DNA from 2 places in the Streptomyces sp. NBC_00086 genome. Region 1 is predicted to be linked to the other one. Evidence: predicted binding sites of a transcription regulator. Region 1 holds the regulator's gene; the other holds the start of a gene.
The links. Region 1 encodes HrcA, which represses chaperone genes, less so after heat shock. Its sites were predicted from a motif close to TTNGCACTCNGNNNNNCNGAGTGCNAA; they were not measured.

Region 1 (7,372 bases):
CCCTCGAAGCCGGCCGCCCGGGCCTGCCGTTCGAACTCGGACGGATCGCCGTAGCGCTGCGAGAAGTGCGTCAGCACGAGGTGCCGCACTCCCCCGTCCCGGGCCACCCGGGCGGCCTGCCCGGCGGTGAGGTGTCCGTGGTCGGTGGCCAGTTGGACGTCCTCGTCGAGGAAGGTCGACTCGATCACCAGCATGTCGCAGCCCGCCGCGAGCACCTCGACGCCTTCGCAGAGCCGGGTGTCCATGACGAAGGCGAACCGCTGTCCGGGGCGCGCCTCGCTGACCTCGTCGAGGGTGACCCCGCCGAGGCTGCCCTCGCGCTGGATCCGTCCCACGTCCGGCCCCTTGATCCCGTGGAGCGCGAGCAGTTCGGGCCGTATCCGGCGCCCGTCGGGCTCGGTGACCCGGTAACCGAAGGACTCCACCGGGTGCGACAGCCGTACGGCGTCGAGGGTGTACGCGTCCCCGCGCGCCAGGATCCCGTCCTCGGCCACCGGCTCCTCGGCGAGCTGCACCGTCTCGCGGTAGGCCGTGGCGTACCGCAGCCGGTCGAAGAACTTCTGTCCGGAGGCCGGGTAGTGGGCGGTGACGGGGTGCGGGACCCGGTCGAGGTTGATCCGCTGGATGACCCCGGCGAGGCCGAGGCTGTGGTCACCGTGGAAGTGGGTGACGCAGATCCGGTTGATGTCGTGCGCGGCCACCCCGGCGCGGAGCATCTGGCGCTGGGTGCCCTCGCCGGGATCGAAGAGGATGCCCTCCCCGTCCCAGCGCAGCAGGTAGCCGTTGTGGTTGCGGTGGCGGGTGGGCACCTGGCTGGCGGTGCCGAGGACCACTAGTTCTCGTACGGACACGGTTTATCCCGGGGGCCATTCGAAGCCGCGGCCGCCCAGGACGTGCACGTGGGCGTGGAAGACGACCTGGCCGACGCCGGCGCCGGTGTTGAAGACGAGGCGGTAGCCGCGCTCGGCGAGTCCCTCGTCGGCGGCGACGCGGCCGGCCTCCGTCAGGACGTCGGCGGCGATCCCGGGCTCCGCGGCCGCGAGGGAGGCTGCGTTGGGGTAGTGCACCTTCGGGATGACGAGGACGTGGGTGGGCGCCTGCGGGTTGATGTCGCGGAAGGCGACGGTCGTGTCCGTCTCCCGGATGACCGTCGCGGGGAGGTTCCCCGCGACGATCTTGCAGAACAGGCAGTCGGCCTGCGGTTCCCCGGCCATGTGCTGAACCCTTCGTGACGGGTGATCGGTTCCGGCATGGTATCCACCGCCACCGGCCGGACCGGACCGGACCGGTCAGGACCAGCGGCCCGTCCTCGCCAGCAGCACCGCCGCGGCGGCCGTGCCCGCCGTGGAGGTGCGCAGCACCGAGGGCCCCAGCCGGTACGGGTGCGCCCCGGCCGCGGCGAAGGCGGCGAGTTCGTCCGGGGAGACCCCGCCCTCGGGGCCGACGACCAGGACGATGGAGCCGGCGGCGGGCAGTTCCGCGGTGGCCAGCGCGCCCGAGGGGGCGTCCCGGTCCTCGTGCAGGACCACGGCGAGGTCGGCCCCGGCGAGCAGGGTCGCGACCTGCTTGGTCGACAGCGCCTCCTCGACCTCGGGGAAGCGGACCCGGCGGGACTGCTTGCCGGACTCGCGGGCGGTGGCCCGCCACTTCGCGAGGGATTTGGCACCCCGGTCGCCGCGCCACTGGGTGATGCAGCGCGAGGCCTGCCAGGGCACGATCGCGTCGACGCCGGTCTCCGTCATGGTCTCGACGGCGACCTCGCCGCGGTCGCCCTTGGGCAGGGCCTGGACGACGGTGATCCGGACGGCCGGCTCCGCCTCCTCGTGGACCCCGGACACGGAGACGACGAGGCGGTCCTTGCCCTCGGCGGCCGTGACCACGGCCTCGGCCCAGCCGCCCCGGCCGTCGGTCAGCACGAGGGCCTCGCCGGGGGCCAGCCGCTTCACGGAGACCGCGTGGCGGCCCTCGGGGCCGTCCAGGACGAACTCCGGCCCCGCGGGAACCTTTTCGACCACGAACACCGGGGCGGTCATGACGCACTCCTCATCTGCATTGCCTTCAACACGTCCTGTGCCGCGCCGAGTTCCGCCGCGAGCACCTCCACCAGTTCCCCGGCCGGCAGGGCCCGCGCCAGCCGGTGGCCCTGGCCCGCCCACAGGGCCATGCCCTGCGGGTCCCCGGCCGCGGCGGCGGCCTTGCGCAGCGGCGCGGTCAGGTGGTGGACCTGCGGGTACGCGGCCGGGGCGTACGGGCCGTGCTCGCGCATGAACCGGTTGACCAGTCCGCGGGCCGGCCGCCCCGAGAAGGCCCGGGTCAGCTCCGTGCGGACGAACAGCGGGTCGGTCAGGGCCTTCTTGTGCAGGGCGTGCGCGCCGGACTCCGGGCAGGCCAGGAAGGCCGTGCCGAGCTGCGCGGCCTCCGCACCCGCGGCGAGCAGTGCGGCGATCTGCGAGCCGCGCATCAGGCCGCCCGCCGCGATGATCGGCAGGGCCACGGCCTCGCGCACCTGCGCGACGAGCGCGAGCAGGCCGACTCCGGCCGTGCCGTCGCCCTGCGGGTCGTCGCGGTGGGTGCCCTGGTGGCCGCCCGCCTCCACGCCCTGGACACAGACGGCGTCGGCGCCGGCCGCCTGCGCGGCGCGGGCCTCCTCGACGGAGGTGACGGTGGCGATCGTGTACGTACCGACCTTGCGCAGGCAGGTGAAGGCCGCGGGCGAGGGCAGGCCGAAGGTGAACGAGACCACGGGTACCGGGTCTTCGATGAGAATGGCCAGTTTGGCGTCGTAGCCGTCGTCGCTGGTGCCGATGATGTCCTCGTCGGCGAGGGAGATCTCGTACCAGGAGGCCTCGCTGGCGAGGTGCCCGCGGTAGGCCTCCACGACCGCCGGGTCCACGTGGGAGGCCTGCGGCAGGAAGAGGTTGACGCCGAAGGGGCGGCGGGTGAGCGCGCGCAGCCGCTTGATCTCCTGGTACATGCCGTCGGCGGTCTTGTAGCCGCCGGCGAGGAAGCCCAGTCCGCCCGCTTCGCAGACGGCGGCCGCGAGCGGCGGGCAGGAAGCGCCGCCCGCCATGGGCGCCTGCACGATCGGGTACGCGAAGAGACCGTTCGGTGCGGAGGACATGTGCTGCATCGTGCCATGTCCCGCTCACGGGACCGAATCACGGCATTCGCCTGGCATAGTCCCCTTCACCGGGGTGCCCGAATACCGCCGCCGCCCTGCCGTCCCGCATGCCGCGAGCCCGGTCCGGGGCATCCCCGGACCGGGCTCGCAGGTGTTCTCGTACACCGCCGGGACGCCGCCCCTACGGTGCTCCGCGCGTGCGGATCAGCGCCCGTTGAAGGCGTCCTTCAGACGGCTGAACAGGCCTTGCTGGCCCGGCGCGAACTGGCCGAGCGGCCGCTCCTCGCCGCGCAGCTTGGCGAGCTGGCGCAGCAGGTCCTCCTGCGCCGGGTCCAGCTTGCTGGGGGTGGTGACCTCGACGTGGACGATCAGGTCGCCGCGGCCGCCGCCGCGCAGGTGCGTGACGCCCCGGCCGTGCAGGGGGATCGCCTGGCCGGACTGGGTGCCGGGGCGGATGTCGATCTCCTCCAGGCCGTCCAGCGTCTCCAGCGGGCACTTGGTGCCCAGGGCCGCCGCGGTCATCGGGATGGTGACTGTGCAGTGCAGGTCGTCCCCGCGCCGCTGGAAGGTCGGGTGCGGCAGTTCGTGGATCTCCACGTACAGGTCGCCGGCGGGGCCGCCGCCGGGGCCGACCTCGCCCTCGCCCGCGAGCTGGATCCGGGTGCCGTTCTCGACGCCCGCCGGGATCTTGACGGTGAGGCTGCGGCGGGAGCGGACCCGGCCGTCGCCCGCGCACTCGGGGCACGGGGTCGGGACCACGGTGCCGAAGCCCTGGCACTGCGGGCAGGGGCGCGAGGTCATGACCTGGCCCAGGAAGGACCGGGTGACCTGCGAGACCTCACCGCGGCCGCGGCACATGTCACAGGTCTGCGCCGAGGTGCCGGGGGCGGCGCCTTCGCCGGAGCAGGTGGTGCAGACGACGGCCGTGTCGACCTGGATGTCCTTGGTCGTGCCGAAGGCGGCCTCGTCCAGTTCCAGGTCGAGGCGGATCATGGCGTCCTGGCCGCGGCGGGTCCGCGAGCGCGGTCCGCGCTGCGAGGACTGGCCGAAGAAGGCGTCCATGATGTCGGAGAAATTGCCGAAGCCGCCCGCTCCGAAGCCGCCGGCTCCGCCGCCGCCCGAGGAGGACAGCGGGTCGCCGCCGAGGTCGAAGACCTGCTTCTTCTGCGGGTCCGAGAGGACCTCGTAGGCGGCGTTGATCTCCTTGAAACGCTCTTGCGTCTTGGGATCGGGATTCACATCCGGGTGCAGCTCGCGCGCGAGCCGCCGGAATGCCTTCTTGATCTCGTCCTGCGATGCGTCGCGGCGCACGCCGAGAACGGCGTAGTAGTCCGTGGCCACTTACGACTCCGCCAGGATCTGTCCGACGTAACGTGCCACTGCGCGTACCGCTCCCATCGTTCCGGGGTAGTCCATGCGGGTCGGTCCGACCACGCCGAGTTTGGCGACTGCTTCGCCGCCCGAACCGTAGCCGACCGAGACGACGGACGTGGAGTTCAGTCCCTCGTAGGCGTTCTCATGCCCGATCTTTACGGCCATTCCCGACTCACTGGCCTCGCCCAGCAGCTTGAGGAGCACGACCTGCTCCTCCAGCGCTTCGAGCACCGGCCTGATCGTCAGGGGAAAATCGTGTCCGAAGCGGGTGAGGTTGGCGGTGCCGCCGATCATCAGCCGCTCCTCCGCCTCCTCGACCAGCGTTTCGAGAAGGGTGTCGAGGACGGCTCGCACCGTCACCCGGTCTTCGGTCTCGAAGGATTCCGGAAGGTCCTTCACCAGCGGCGGCACGTCGGTGAACCGGCGGCCGACGACAATGCTGTTGAGCCGCGCCCGCAGGTCCGCGAGCGAGGTGTCCGCGAAGGGGGTCTGGCAGTCGACGAGCCGCTGCTCGACCCGGCCGGTGTCCGTGATGAGGACCAGCATCAGGCGGGCCGGGGCCAGCGAGAGCAGTTCCACGTGCCGGACGGTGGAGCGGGTCAGCGACGGGTACTGGACGACGGCGACCTGCCGGGTGAGCTGCGCGAGCAGCCGCACCGTCCGGCCGACGACGTCGTCGAGGTCCACGGCCCCGTCGAGGAAGTTCTGGATGGCCCGGCGCTCGGGCGTCGACAGCGGTTTGACCCCCGCCAGCTTGTCGACGAAGAGGCGGTAGCCCTTGTCCGTGGGGATCCGGCCGGCGCTGGTGTGGGGCTGGGCGATGTAGCCCTCGTCCTCCAGCACGGCCATGTCGTTGCGCACGGTGGCGGGCGAGACGCCGAGCCGGTGCCGCTCGGTGAGCGCCTTGGAGCCGACCGGCTCCTCCGTCCCGACGTAGTCCTGGACGATGGCGCGCAGCACTTCGAGTCTGCGTTCGCTGAGCATCGCGCACACCTCCATCGTTTCCGTCGTTCGCGGCTTCGGCAGGCTCTGCCTGCTGGCACTCTGAGCGTTCGAGTGCCAGAGATCCCCCGGTCAGTGTACGGCGGGGTGGTACGCCCGTAGCAAGGGCGGCCCGCCAAGGTAGCGTCGCGGCATGGACCTGCGTTGGGAAGAGGCGGGCTGGGAACAGCTCACAGAACGGGTCGGCCGCAAGCGGCTGCCGGTGTGGGACTGCACCGTGGGACTGGTGGTGGGCGAGGATTCGGCCCTCGTGATCGACCCCGGATCCTGCCTTCGGGAGGGCTCTGCGGTGCGGGCCGAGGCGGAGCGGCTGGCGGGCCGCCGCGTGACCCATCTCGCATTCACACACGGACATTTCGACCACGTATTGGGTGGTGCGGCGTTCGCGGGAGTGGAGGTCTACGGTCCGGTCGGGCTGGACGCCGTGCTCTCGGCGGGCCGGGAGGAGCTGCGCGAGGACGCGGTCCGCCAGGGGCTGGCGGAGGCCGAGGCGGCCGAGGCGGCGGACCTGCTGGTGGTTCCCCGGCACCTGGTGTCGGGCGAGTGGACGCTCGACCTGGGCGGGGTGCAGGTGCTGCTGGCGAACGTGGGGCCCGGGCACTCCGGGCACGATCTGGCCGTCTTCGTACCCGGAGCGCGCGAGGTGGTCTTCTGCGGCGACCTGGTCGAGGAGTCGGGCGAGCCGCAGGCGGGTCCGGACGCGATGCCCGGGCAGTGGCCGGCGGCCCTGGACCGGCTGCTGGCCCTGGGCGGGGACGACGCTCTGTACGTGCCGGGTCACGGAGCGGTGGTCGACGCGGCCTTCGTGCGTGCCCAACGCGACACACTGGCAACCCGTTTCGGCGTGTCGGCCCCCTGAGGCGGCCCGCTCTCCTACCCTCGGCCGGATGCGTGAGTACTCCCCCGACCTGACCCCGCAGTGGAAGCGCGCCAAGCCCGTCCCGGAGGTGCCGGCGGATCCCGATCTGGTGGTCGAGGTGGCGGGTACGGACTTCTGCGGCGCGGTGGTGGCCTGCGAGGCGGGCACGGTCACCCTGGAGGACCGCTTCGGCAAGCGCCGCGTCTTCCCCCTCGAACCCCGCGCCTTCCTCCTGGACGGCGCCGTGGTGACCCTGACCCGCCCGGCCCGGGGGCCGGCCGCCCCGGCCCGTACGGCCTCGGGCTCGCTCGCCGTGCCCGGGGCCCGGGCACGGGTGGCGCGGGCGGGCCGGATCTACGTGGAGGGCCGCCACGACGCCGAACTGGTCGAACGGGTCTGGGGCGACGACCTGCGGATCGAGGGCGTCGTGGTGGAGTACCTGGAGGGCATCGACGACCTCCCCTCGGTCGTCGCGGACTTCGCCCCGGCCGCCGACGCCCGGCTGGGCATCCTGGTGGACCACCTGGTGCCGGGCTCCAAGGAGTCCCGCATCGCCGCCTCCGTGACCTCCCCGCACGTCCTGATCGTGGGACACCCGTACGTGGACGTCTGGCAGGCGGTGAAACCCTCGGCCCTCGGCATCCGCGCCTGGCCGGTGATCCCGCCCGGCCAGGACTGGAAGACGGGCATCTGCCGCGCCCTGGGCTGGCCGGAGAACACCGGAGCCGCCTGGCAGCACATCCTGTCCCGCGTGACCTCGTACAAGGACCTGGAGCCCACCCTCCTGGGCGCGGTGGAGCACTTGATCGACCACGTGACGGCATAGAGTCGGCGAAAATTCAGCCCCGCCGGCGTTTGAGGCGCGGGGGTCCGGGGGCTGGCCCCCGGGAACGGCGCCGCACGCGGCAGGGGGCACCTCCCAGCGGTAGCTGGGGGAGGGTCCGGGCGGAGCCCGGGGAACGGTGGAAGGGCGGGTAGGGGACGGCCCCGCAGGGCTACCCACCCCGGACGGGGCT
Region 2 (7,372 bases), 2.4 Mb from region 1:
GGCGGTGGCGCGGCGGGTGAGGGCGCGGAGCCTGGCGGCGAGGACGACGAAGGAGAACGGCTTCGTCAGATAGTCGTCCGCACCCGAGTCCAGGCCCTCGGCCTCGTCGTACTCGCCGTCCTTGGCGGTCAGCATCAGCACCGGGGTGGCGACGCCGTGGGACCGCATCCGGGTGCAGATCTCGTAGCCCGAGAGGCCGGGGAGCATCAGGTCGAGGAGGACCACGTCGTACGGGCCTCCGGTGAGGGCCAGGTCCAGGCCGTGGTGGCCGTCGTGGGCCAGATCGACCCAGTGGCCGTCGGCGGAGAGGCCGCGCCGCAGTGAATCGGCGAGGCTGACTTCGTCTTCGACGACCAGGATCCGCATGCCCCAAGCCTCACATACCGGGCTTTCCTCCCTTGACGCGCCGCTCGCGCGGTGCGCTCCTGGCGGGCCTCACCGGCTTCGCGCCTCCGTCCGGAGGCGGCCCGTCGGTGTTGGCCGCCGCCCGGCGTGGGGCCCGGTGGGCGGGTGCGGCTGGGTCGGCCCTGCGGGGCGAAGTCCCCGACCCGCCCTTCCACCGTTCCCAGGGCCGGCCCTGCCCCGGTCCTCAAACGCCGGACGGGCTACAAGCGGGGCCCCGGGCTGCGCCCGGACCCCTGGGGCTCCGCCCCAGACCCCGGTCCTCAAACGCCGGACGGCTGAATTGGCGCAGCCCGGTCCGGAAGGAGTCCCCAAGCTGCGCCCAGCCCCCTGGGGCTCCGCCCCAGACCCCGCGCCTCAAACGCCGGCGAGGCTGAATTCGGCGGCCCGGGTCGGGGACGGGGGCGGGGTGGGGTGTCGGCCTGGACGTAGAGCGTGATTTGTGGCGCTGGTGCATGTCGCGCCCTGTCGGAGTTGAGGAGGGGGCGCCTAAATCATGCAGTCCAGGCCGACACCCCACCCCGACCCCGGCACCGACCCACCCCGCGCAGCCAGGCAGACGCCGACCACACCCCAGCCCCGCCGGCGTTTGAGGCGCAGGGGCCCGGGGACTGGTCCCCGGGAACGGCGCCGCACGAGGGGCGGATCCAGGCGGCCCCGGCTGCGAAACCAGCGGCGCGTATTGGCACTCCGCTTGACCGAGTGCTAATCCCCGGAATAGTCTCGCGTCTGGCACTCACCCCTGGCGAGTGCCAACACAGCGACAGGCAGATCCGGCACCCGCGACGACGGATCGACCTGGTCGCCACCTCAGACAATTAACCCCGGATCTCCGAAGCGGAAGGTCAGATCGTGACGACCACCAGCTCCAAGGTTGCCATCAAGCCGCTCGAGGACCGCATTGTGGTCCAGCCGCTCGACGCCGAGCAGACCACGGCCTCTGGCCTGGTCATCCCGGACACCGCGAAGGAGAAGCCCCAGGAGGGCGTCGTCCTCGCCGTGGGTCCGGGTCGCTTCGAGGACGGCCAGCGTCTCCCGCTGGACGTCACCGTCGGCGACGTCGTCCTGTACTCCAAGTACGGCGGCACCGAAGTGAAGTACAACGGCGAGGAGTACCTCGTCCTCTCGGCCCGCGACGTGCTCGCGATCGTCGAGAAGTAATCACTTCTGCAGTTTTGCTTTGAGCTACGCCCCTGGTCACCCCTGCTGATGCCGGGCGGCGAGGGGCGTAGTTCGTGTCTGACAGGCGGTCGCGGTGAGCGGCCGGGGATAGCAACGAGAGGGCTGAACCGCTCCCATGCCGAAGATTCTCAAGTTTGACGAGGACGCCCGTCGCGCCCTTGAGCGTGGCGTCAACAAGCTTGCCGACACCGTGAAGGTGACGATCGGTCCCAAGGGCCGCAACGTCGTCATCGACAAGAAGTTCGGCGCTCCGACCATCACGAACGACGGCGTCACCATCGCCCGTGAGGTCGAGCTCGACGACCCGTACGAGAACCTTGGCGCGCAGCTCGTCAAGGAGGTCGCGACCAAGACCAACGACGTCGCGGGTGACGGCACCACCACCGCCACCGTCCTGGCGCAGGCGCTGGTCCGCGAGGGTCTGCGCAACGTCGCCGCGGGTGCTTCCCCGGCCGCCCTGAAGAAGGGCATCGACGCCGCGGTCAAGGCCGTCTCCGACGAGCTCCTGGCGACCGCCCGTCCGATCGAGGACAAGTCCGACATCGCTGCCGTGGCCGCGCTCTCCGCGCAGGACCAGCAGGTCGGTGACCTCATCGCCGAGGCGATGGACAAGGTCGGCAAGGACGGTGTCATCACCGTCGAGGAGTCCAACGCCTTCGGCCTGGAGCTGGAGTTCACCGAGGGCATGGCCTTCGACAAGGGCTACCTGTCCCCGTACATGGTCTCCGACCAGGAGCGTATGGAGGCCATCCTCGATGACCCGTACATCCTGATCAACCAGGGCAAGATCTCCTCGATCCAGGACCTCCTGCCGCTGCTGGAGAAGGTCATCCAGGCCGGCGCCTCCAAGCCGCTCCTGATCATCGCCGAGGACGTCGAGGGCGAGGCGCTCTCCACCCTCGTCGTCAACAAGATCCGTGGCACCTTCAACGCCGTCGCCGTCAAGGCGCCCGGCTTCGGTGACCGCCGCAAGGCGATGCTGCAGGACATGGCCACCCTCACCGGTGCCACCGTCATCGCCGAGGAGGTCGGCCTCAAGCTCGACCAGGCCGGTCTGGACGTACTGGGCTCCGCCCGCCGCGTCACGATCTCCAAGGACAACACCACCATCGTCGACGGTGGCGGCTCCTCCGACGAGGTCCTCGGCCGCGTCAACCAGATCAAGGCCGAGATCGAGTCGACCGACTCGGACTGGGACCGCGAGAAGCTGCAGGAGCGCCTGGCGAAGCTCGCCGGCGGCGTCTGCGTCATCAAGGTCGGCGCCGCCACCGAGGTGGAGCTCAAGGAGAAGAAGCACCGTCTCGAGGACGCCATCTCGGCGACCCGCGCCGCGGTCGAGGAGGGCATCGTCTCCGGCGGTGGCTCCGCTCTCGTCCACGCCGTGAAGGTGCTGGAAGGCAACCTCGGCCTGTCGGGCGACGAGGCCACCGGTGTCGCGGTCGTGCGCCGCGCCGCCGTCGAGCCGCTGCGCTGGATCGCGGAGAACGCCGGCCTCGAGGGCTACGTCATCACCGCGAAGGTCGCCGAGCTCGAAAAGGGCCAGGGCTTCAACGCCGCCACCGGCGAGTACGGCGACCTGGTCAAGGCCGGCGTCATCGACCCGGTCAAGGTCACCCGCTCCGCGCTGGAGAACGCCGCTTCCATCGCGTCGCTGCTGCTCACGACCGAGACCCTGGTCGTCGAGAAGCCGGCCGAGGACGAGGGCGACGCCGGTCACGGCCACGGTGGCCACGGCCACAGCCACTGACCTCGTCAGTAAGCACGGGTAAACACGGCAAAGCCCCGGTCACCGCTGCCAAGCGGTGGTGACCGGGGCTTTCCCGTCTGCTTCTCCGTCTGCTATCCGGGCATCATGCCCATCTGGCGCATCAGCCCCGGTGCGTCGTAGTACCACCAGTCCTCGGCGATCTGGCCGTTCTCGATCCGGCAGGTCGTACAACCCGACATGGTGAATTCCTTGCCCGTCGGCGCGACCCCCATGAACTCGCCCTTGTGGGTGCCCTTCCAGTCCCACAGGGTGGTGACGCAGTCGCCTTCGGCGATCTGGCGCGTCATGTCGAAGGTCATGTCGAAGGCGCCCCGCCACATGCCGACGGTCTTGCGGATGCCCTCGCGCCCGTTGCCCTCTCCGGCGCTCTCCATGATGTCGTGAGTGACGTAGTCGGCCGCGATGCATTCTTCGATGGCGTCGAAGTTGCCCTTGCCCACGACCTCTTCGAGGAAGCGGTTCACGACGAGCTTGTTGAGGTACTCGTCGCGGACCACGTCGAGGTTCATGAACTTCGGCATTCCGTCGCAGAGCGCCACCATCTCCTGGAACATCCGGTCGGTTTCCGGGAGTTGAGAGTTCCTCATGGCCTCTTCGTACGAGGGGAATTCGACGAGGTCCACGTAGTGGGTCTTGGAGTCGCGGTCCTTGCCGATGAGGGTGTGGGTGACCGTGCGCTTGCCGGCGGTCTGCTCGGCATAGCGGTCGATGAGACTGTTCATCTCGTCGAAGCGCTTGGTCTCGTAGTCGATCACTTGTACGAATGTCATCGCGTCGCCTCCCGCGCTGGATGGGACACATCCAGTCTAGGGAGATTTCACCCATATGCCGCGTTTACTCACAGGTCACCACGGGCGGGGCTACTGCGGCCCGTACTTGCGCCCGGTGCGCGAGGACATCCCGCCCAGCAGCCCGCGAGGGGTCAGCTTCACCACGCCCATCAGCGCCTTGTACCGCGGGTCCGGGATCGACACCGTCTTGCCCCGGGCCAGATCGGCCAGCGCCGCCGCCACCAGCTTGTCGGCGTCGAGCCACATCCAGCCCGGGATGTTGTCCGTGCCCATGCCGGCCCGCTCGTGGAACTCGGTCCGTACGAAGCCCGGGCACAGCGCCATCAGCCGTACGCCCGAGCCGGTCAGGTCCTTGGCCGCGCCCTGGGTGAACTGCACGACCCAGGCCTTGCTCGCCCCGTAGGTGCCGCGCGGCAGGAAGGCGGCCACCGAGGCCACGTTGATCACGCCGCCGCGCCCGCGCGAGCGCATCGGCTCCACGGCCGCCGAGGTCAGCCGCAGCACGGCCTCGATGTGGACCTTCAGCATGGTCAGCTCGTCGGCCATGGAGACTTCCAGGTAGCGGCCCTTGTTGCCGAAGCCCGCGTTGTTCACCAGCAGGTCGACCGGGTGCTTGGGGTCGGCGAGGCGCTCCTCGACCGCCGCGATGCCCTCCTCGGTGGAGAGGTCGGCGGCCAGCACCTCCGCTTCGATCCCGTGCCGGTCGTGCAGCTCGGTGGCCTGCTCGCCGAGCCGCTTCGTGTCCCGGGCCACCAGGACGAGGTTGTGCCCCTGGGCGGCGAGCCGCCGGGCGAAGGCGGCGCCGATGCCCGCCGTGGATCCCGTAATCAACGCAGTCGTCATAGGCGCAACCTAGTCGCCCGGCTTCCCGTACTTCTCCACGTGGGCCAGCGCCTTGTCCCGGGCCTCCGGCTCCAGCGCGTCACCCGCCGCCAGCGTGCGCGGCAGCAGCTCCCGCTCGGTGGTGAAGGCGCGGAACCAGAACTCCACCGTCACCTCGTGGTCAGGGCGGTGCACGACCTCGATGGTGTCGCCGGGGGAGACCGAGCCCTCCCGCAGGACCCGCAGGTAGGCGCCCGGCCGGGCCTCCTGCGTGAACCGCTTGACCCAGGCCTTCTCGCCGAGCATCCCCTGGAAGGTCCGGCACGGGATGCGGGCCGAGGCCACTTCCAGGAGCAGGTCGGGGCCGACCCGCCAGCGCTCGCCGAGCAGCGCGCCGTTCACGTCGAGGCCGGAGGTGGTGAAGTTCTCGCCGAAGATCCCGCCGGGCAGTTCACGGCCGAGCTCGGCCTCCCACCACTCCAGGTCCTCGCGGGCGTACGCGTACACGGCCTGGTGGTCGCCGCCGTGATGGCGCAGATGGCAGACGTCGTCCCCCTCCACCCCGCTCGCGCCGACACCCTTGGGGCCGGGCGCGAAGACGCGTACGGGGCCCGGCGCCGGAACCTTGCCGTGACCGGTGAGCCCGTCCGGGGCGTCGGTGTGGTCGACGGCCGTCGCGCGGCCGAGGTTCACGGAGATCAGATGCATGGAGCCACGCTAGCCGAACCGCCCCAAAGCAGCCGGGCATTATTCGCACCGAGATCAAAGCACCCCTTATGCTCGGAGGGTGATCGAGGCACGCCATCTCCGAGTTCTGCGCGCTGTCGCCGGAACCGGGTCCTTCTCCGCCGCCGCCCGCGAGCTCGGCTGCACCCAGCCGGCCGTCTCCCAGCAGATGAAGGCGCTGGAGCAGTCCGCCGGCACCCCGCTGCTGATCCGCACCGGGCGCGAAATGCGGCTCACCCAGGCCGGTGAGGCGCTGGTCCGGCATGCCGCCGGGATCCTCGCCGGGCTGACCGCCGCCGAGGAGGAGGTCGCGGCCATCGCCGGGCTGCGCGCCGGCCGGGTCCGGCTGGTCTCCTTCCCCAGCGGAAGCTCCACGCTGGTGCCGACCGCGCTCGCGGCGATGCGCGCCGAGCATCCGGGGACCCGGATCTCGCTGGTCGAGGCGGAACCGCCGCGCTCGGTGGAGATGCTGCGCGAGGGCGACTGCGACCTCGCGCTGGCCTTCCGCTACGGCGGGGCCTCCGGATCGGCGTCCGAGTGGGAGGACCTCGTGGTCCGGCCGCTGCTGACCGACCGGCTCGTCGGACTGGTGCCCGAGGGGCACCGGCTCGCGGGTGCGGAGCGGGTGGGCATGGCGGAGCTGGCCGACGAGCCCTGGATCGCGGGCTGCCCGCGCTGCCGCCGCCATCTGGTGGAGGTGTGCGAGGCCGTCGGCTTCACCCCGCGCATCGACTTCGCCACCGACGACTACCCGGCCGTGGTCGGCCTGGTCGGGGCCGGGCTCGGGGTCGCGGTGCTGCCGGAGCTCGCGGTGGAGTCCGTACGGGCCAAGGGCGTGAGCACGCTCGTCGTGGAACCGGCCGTCGAGCGGGAGGTCGTCGCGCTGACCCTGCCCGACCTGGCCAGGGTCCCGGCGGTGGCCGCGACCCTGGACCAGCTGGAGCGGGCCGCCCGGCGCTGAGGGCCCGGCGCCCGGGCCGGCGCCGACCGTCCGCCGATGGGCCGGATGGCCGGACAGTCGGCGGCGGCCGACCGTCAGCGGCGGACCGTCGGCCCCGGACCACCCGCGCCGGACGGAGGCCGCCACGCGAAGGACCGTACGGCGGTACGGCCGGTCGGGTGGCAGCCCGGTCCGGTACGGGACGCGCCCGTGCGTGCCGGTGCCGCGTCTTCCGGTGCTGCGTCTTCCGATGATTCGAAGAAACGTTCCTTCGGTCGTTTCGTGTGAAGCCCGCTCAGTGCGGAGCGATCGGCGTGCTCGGTCCGATCGCGCTCGTCGCCGGGATCAGGCGATGGCGTGCGCGGCCCATCAGTTCTTCGCGTTCATCCTCGGTGAGGCCACCCCACACCCCGTAGGGCTCACGGACGGCGAGTGCGTGCGCGGCGCATTCAGAACGCACCGGGCATCGCATGCAGACCTCTTTAGCCGAGGTCTCGCGCGCGCTCCTGGCCGCGCCCCGCTCGCCTTCCGGGTGGAAGAAGAGGGAGCTGTCGACCCCGCGGCAGGCAGCCAGCAGCTGCCAGTCCCAGAGGTCGGCGTTCGGTCCGGGGAGGCGGGAGAAATCTGCCATTGGTAGTCCTCTTGGTGCCGGTACTGAGGCGGATACGGTCCATGTCTCCACACCTACTGTCGTAGTAGATGTAAATATGACTCATTGGGAATCTAGCCTCAGACATGCGC

Region 2: the regulator HrcA is predicted to act here: its motif matches at 1,085-1,111, upstream of groES (co-chaperone GroES).

Annotation. Positions count from the first base shown of each region.
Region 1 covers NZ_JAPELZ010000001.1:5,610,825-5,618,196, reverse strand. Annotated here, with positions in the region: gene OG276_RS25240 (ribonuclease Z) at 1-851, opposite strand, end outside; gene OG276_RS25235 (histidine triad nucleotide-binding protein) at 855-1,214, opposite strand; gene OG276_RS25230 (16S rRNA (uracil(1498)-N(3))-methyltransferase) at 1,290-2,033, opposite strand; gene OG276_RS25225 (nitronate monooxygenase) at 2,030-3,121, opposite strand; gene dnaJ (molecular chaperone DnaJ) at 3,326-4,462, opposite strand; gene hrcA (heat-inducible transcriptional repressor HrcA) at 4,463-5,479, opposite strand; gene OG276_RS25210 (MBL fold metallo-hydrolase) at 5,631-6,356, shown strand; gene OG276_RS25205 (DUF3097 domain-containing protein) at 6,385-7,182, shown strand; gene hemW (radical SAM family heme chaperone HemW) at 7,371-7,372, opposite strand, start outside.
Region 2 covers NZ_JAPELZ010000001.1:3,199,767-3,207,138, reverse strand. Annotated here, with positions in the region: gene OG276_RS14060 (response regulator transcription factor) at 1-366, opposite strand, end outside; gene groES (co-chaperone GroES) at 1,255-1,563, shown strand; gene groL (chaperonin GroEL) at 1,700-3,331, shown strand; gene OG276_RS14045 (ester cyclase) at 3,424-4,122, opposite strand; gene OG276_RS14040 (SDR family oxidoreductase) at 4,213-4,986, opposite strand; gene OG276_RS14035 (MOSC domain-containing protein) at 4,996-5,673, opposite strand; gene OG276_RS14030 (LysR family transcriptional regulator) at 5,753-6,652, shown strand; gene OG276_RS14025 (WhiB family transcriptional regulator) at 6,927-7,262, opposite strand.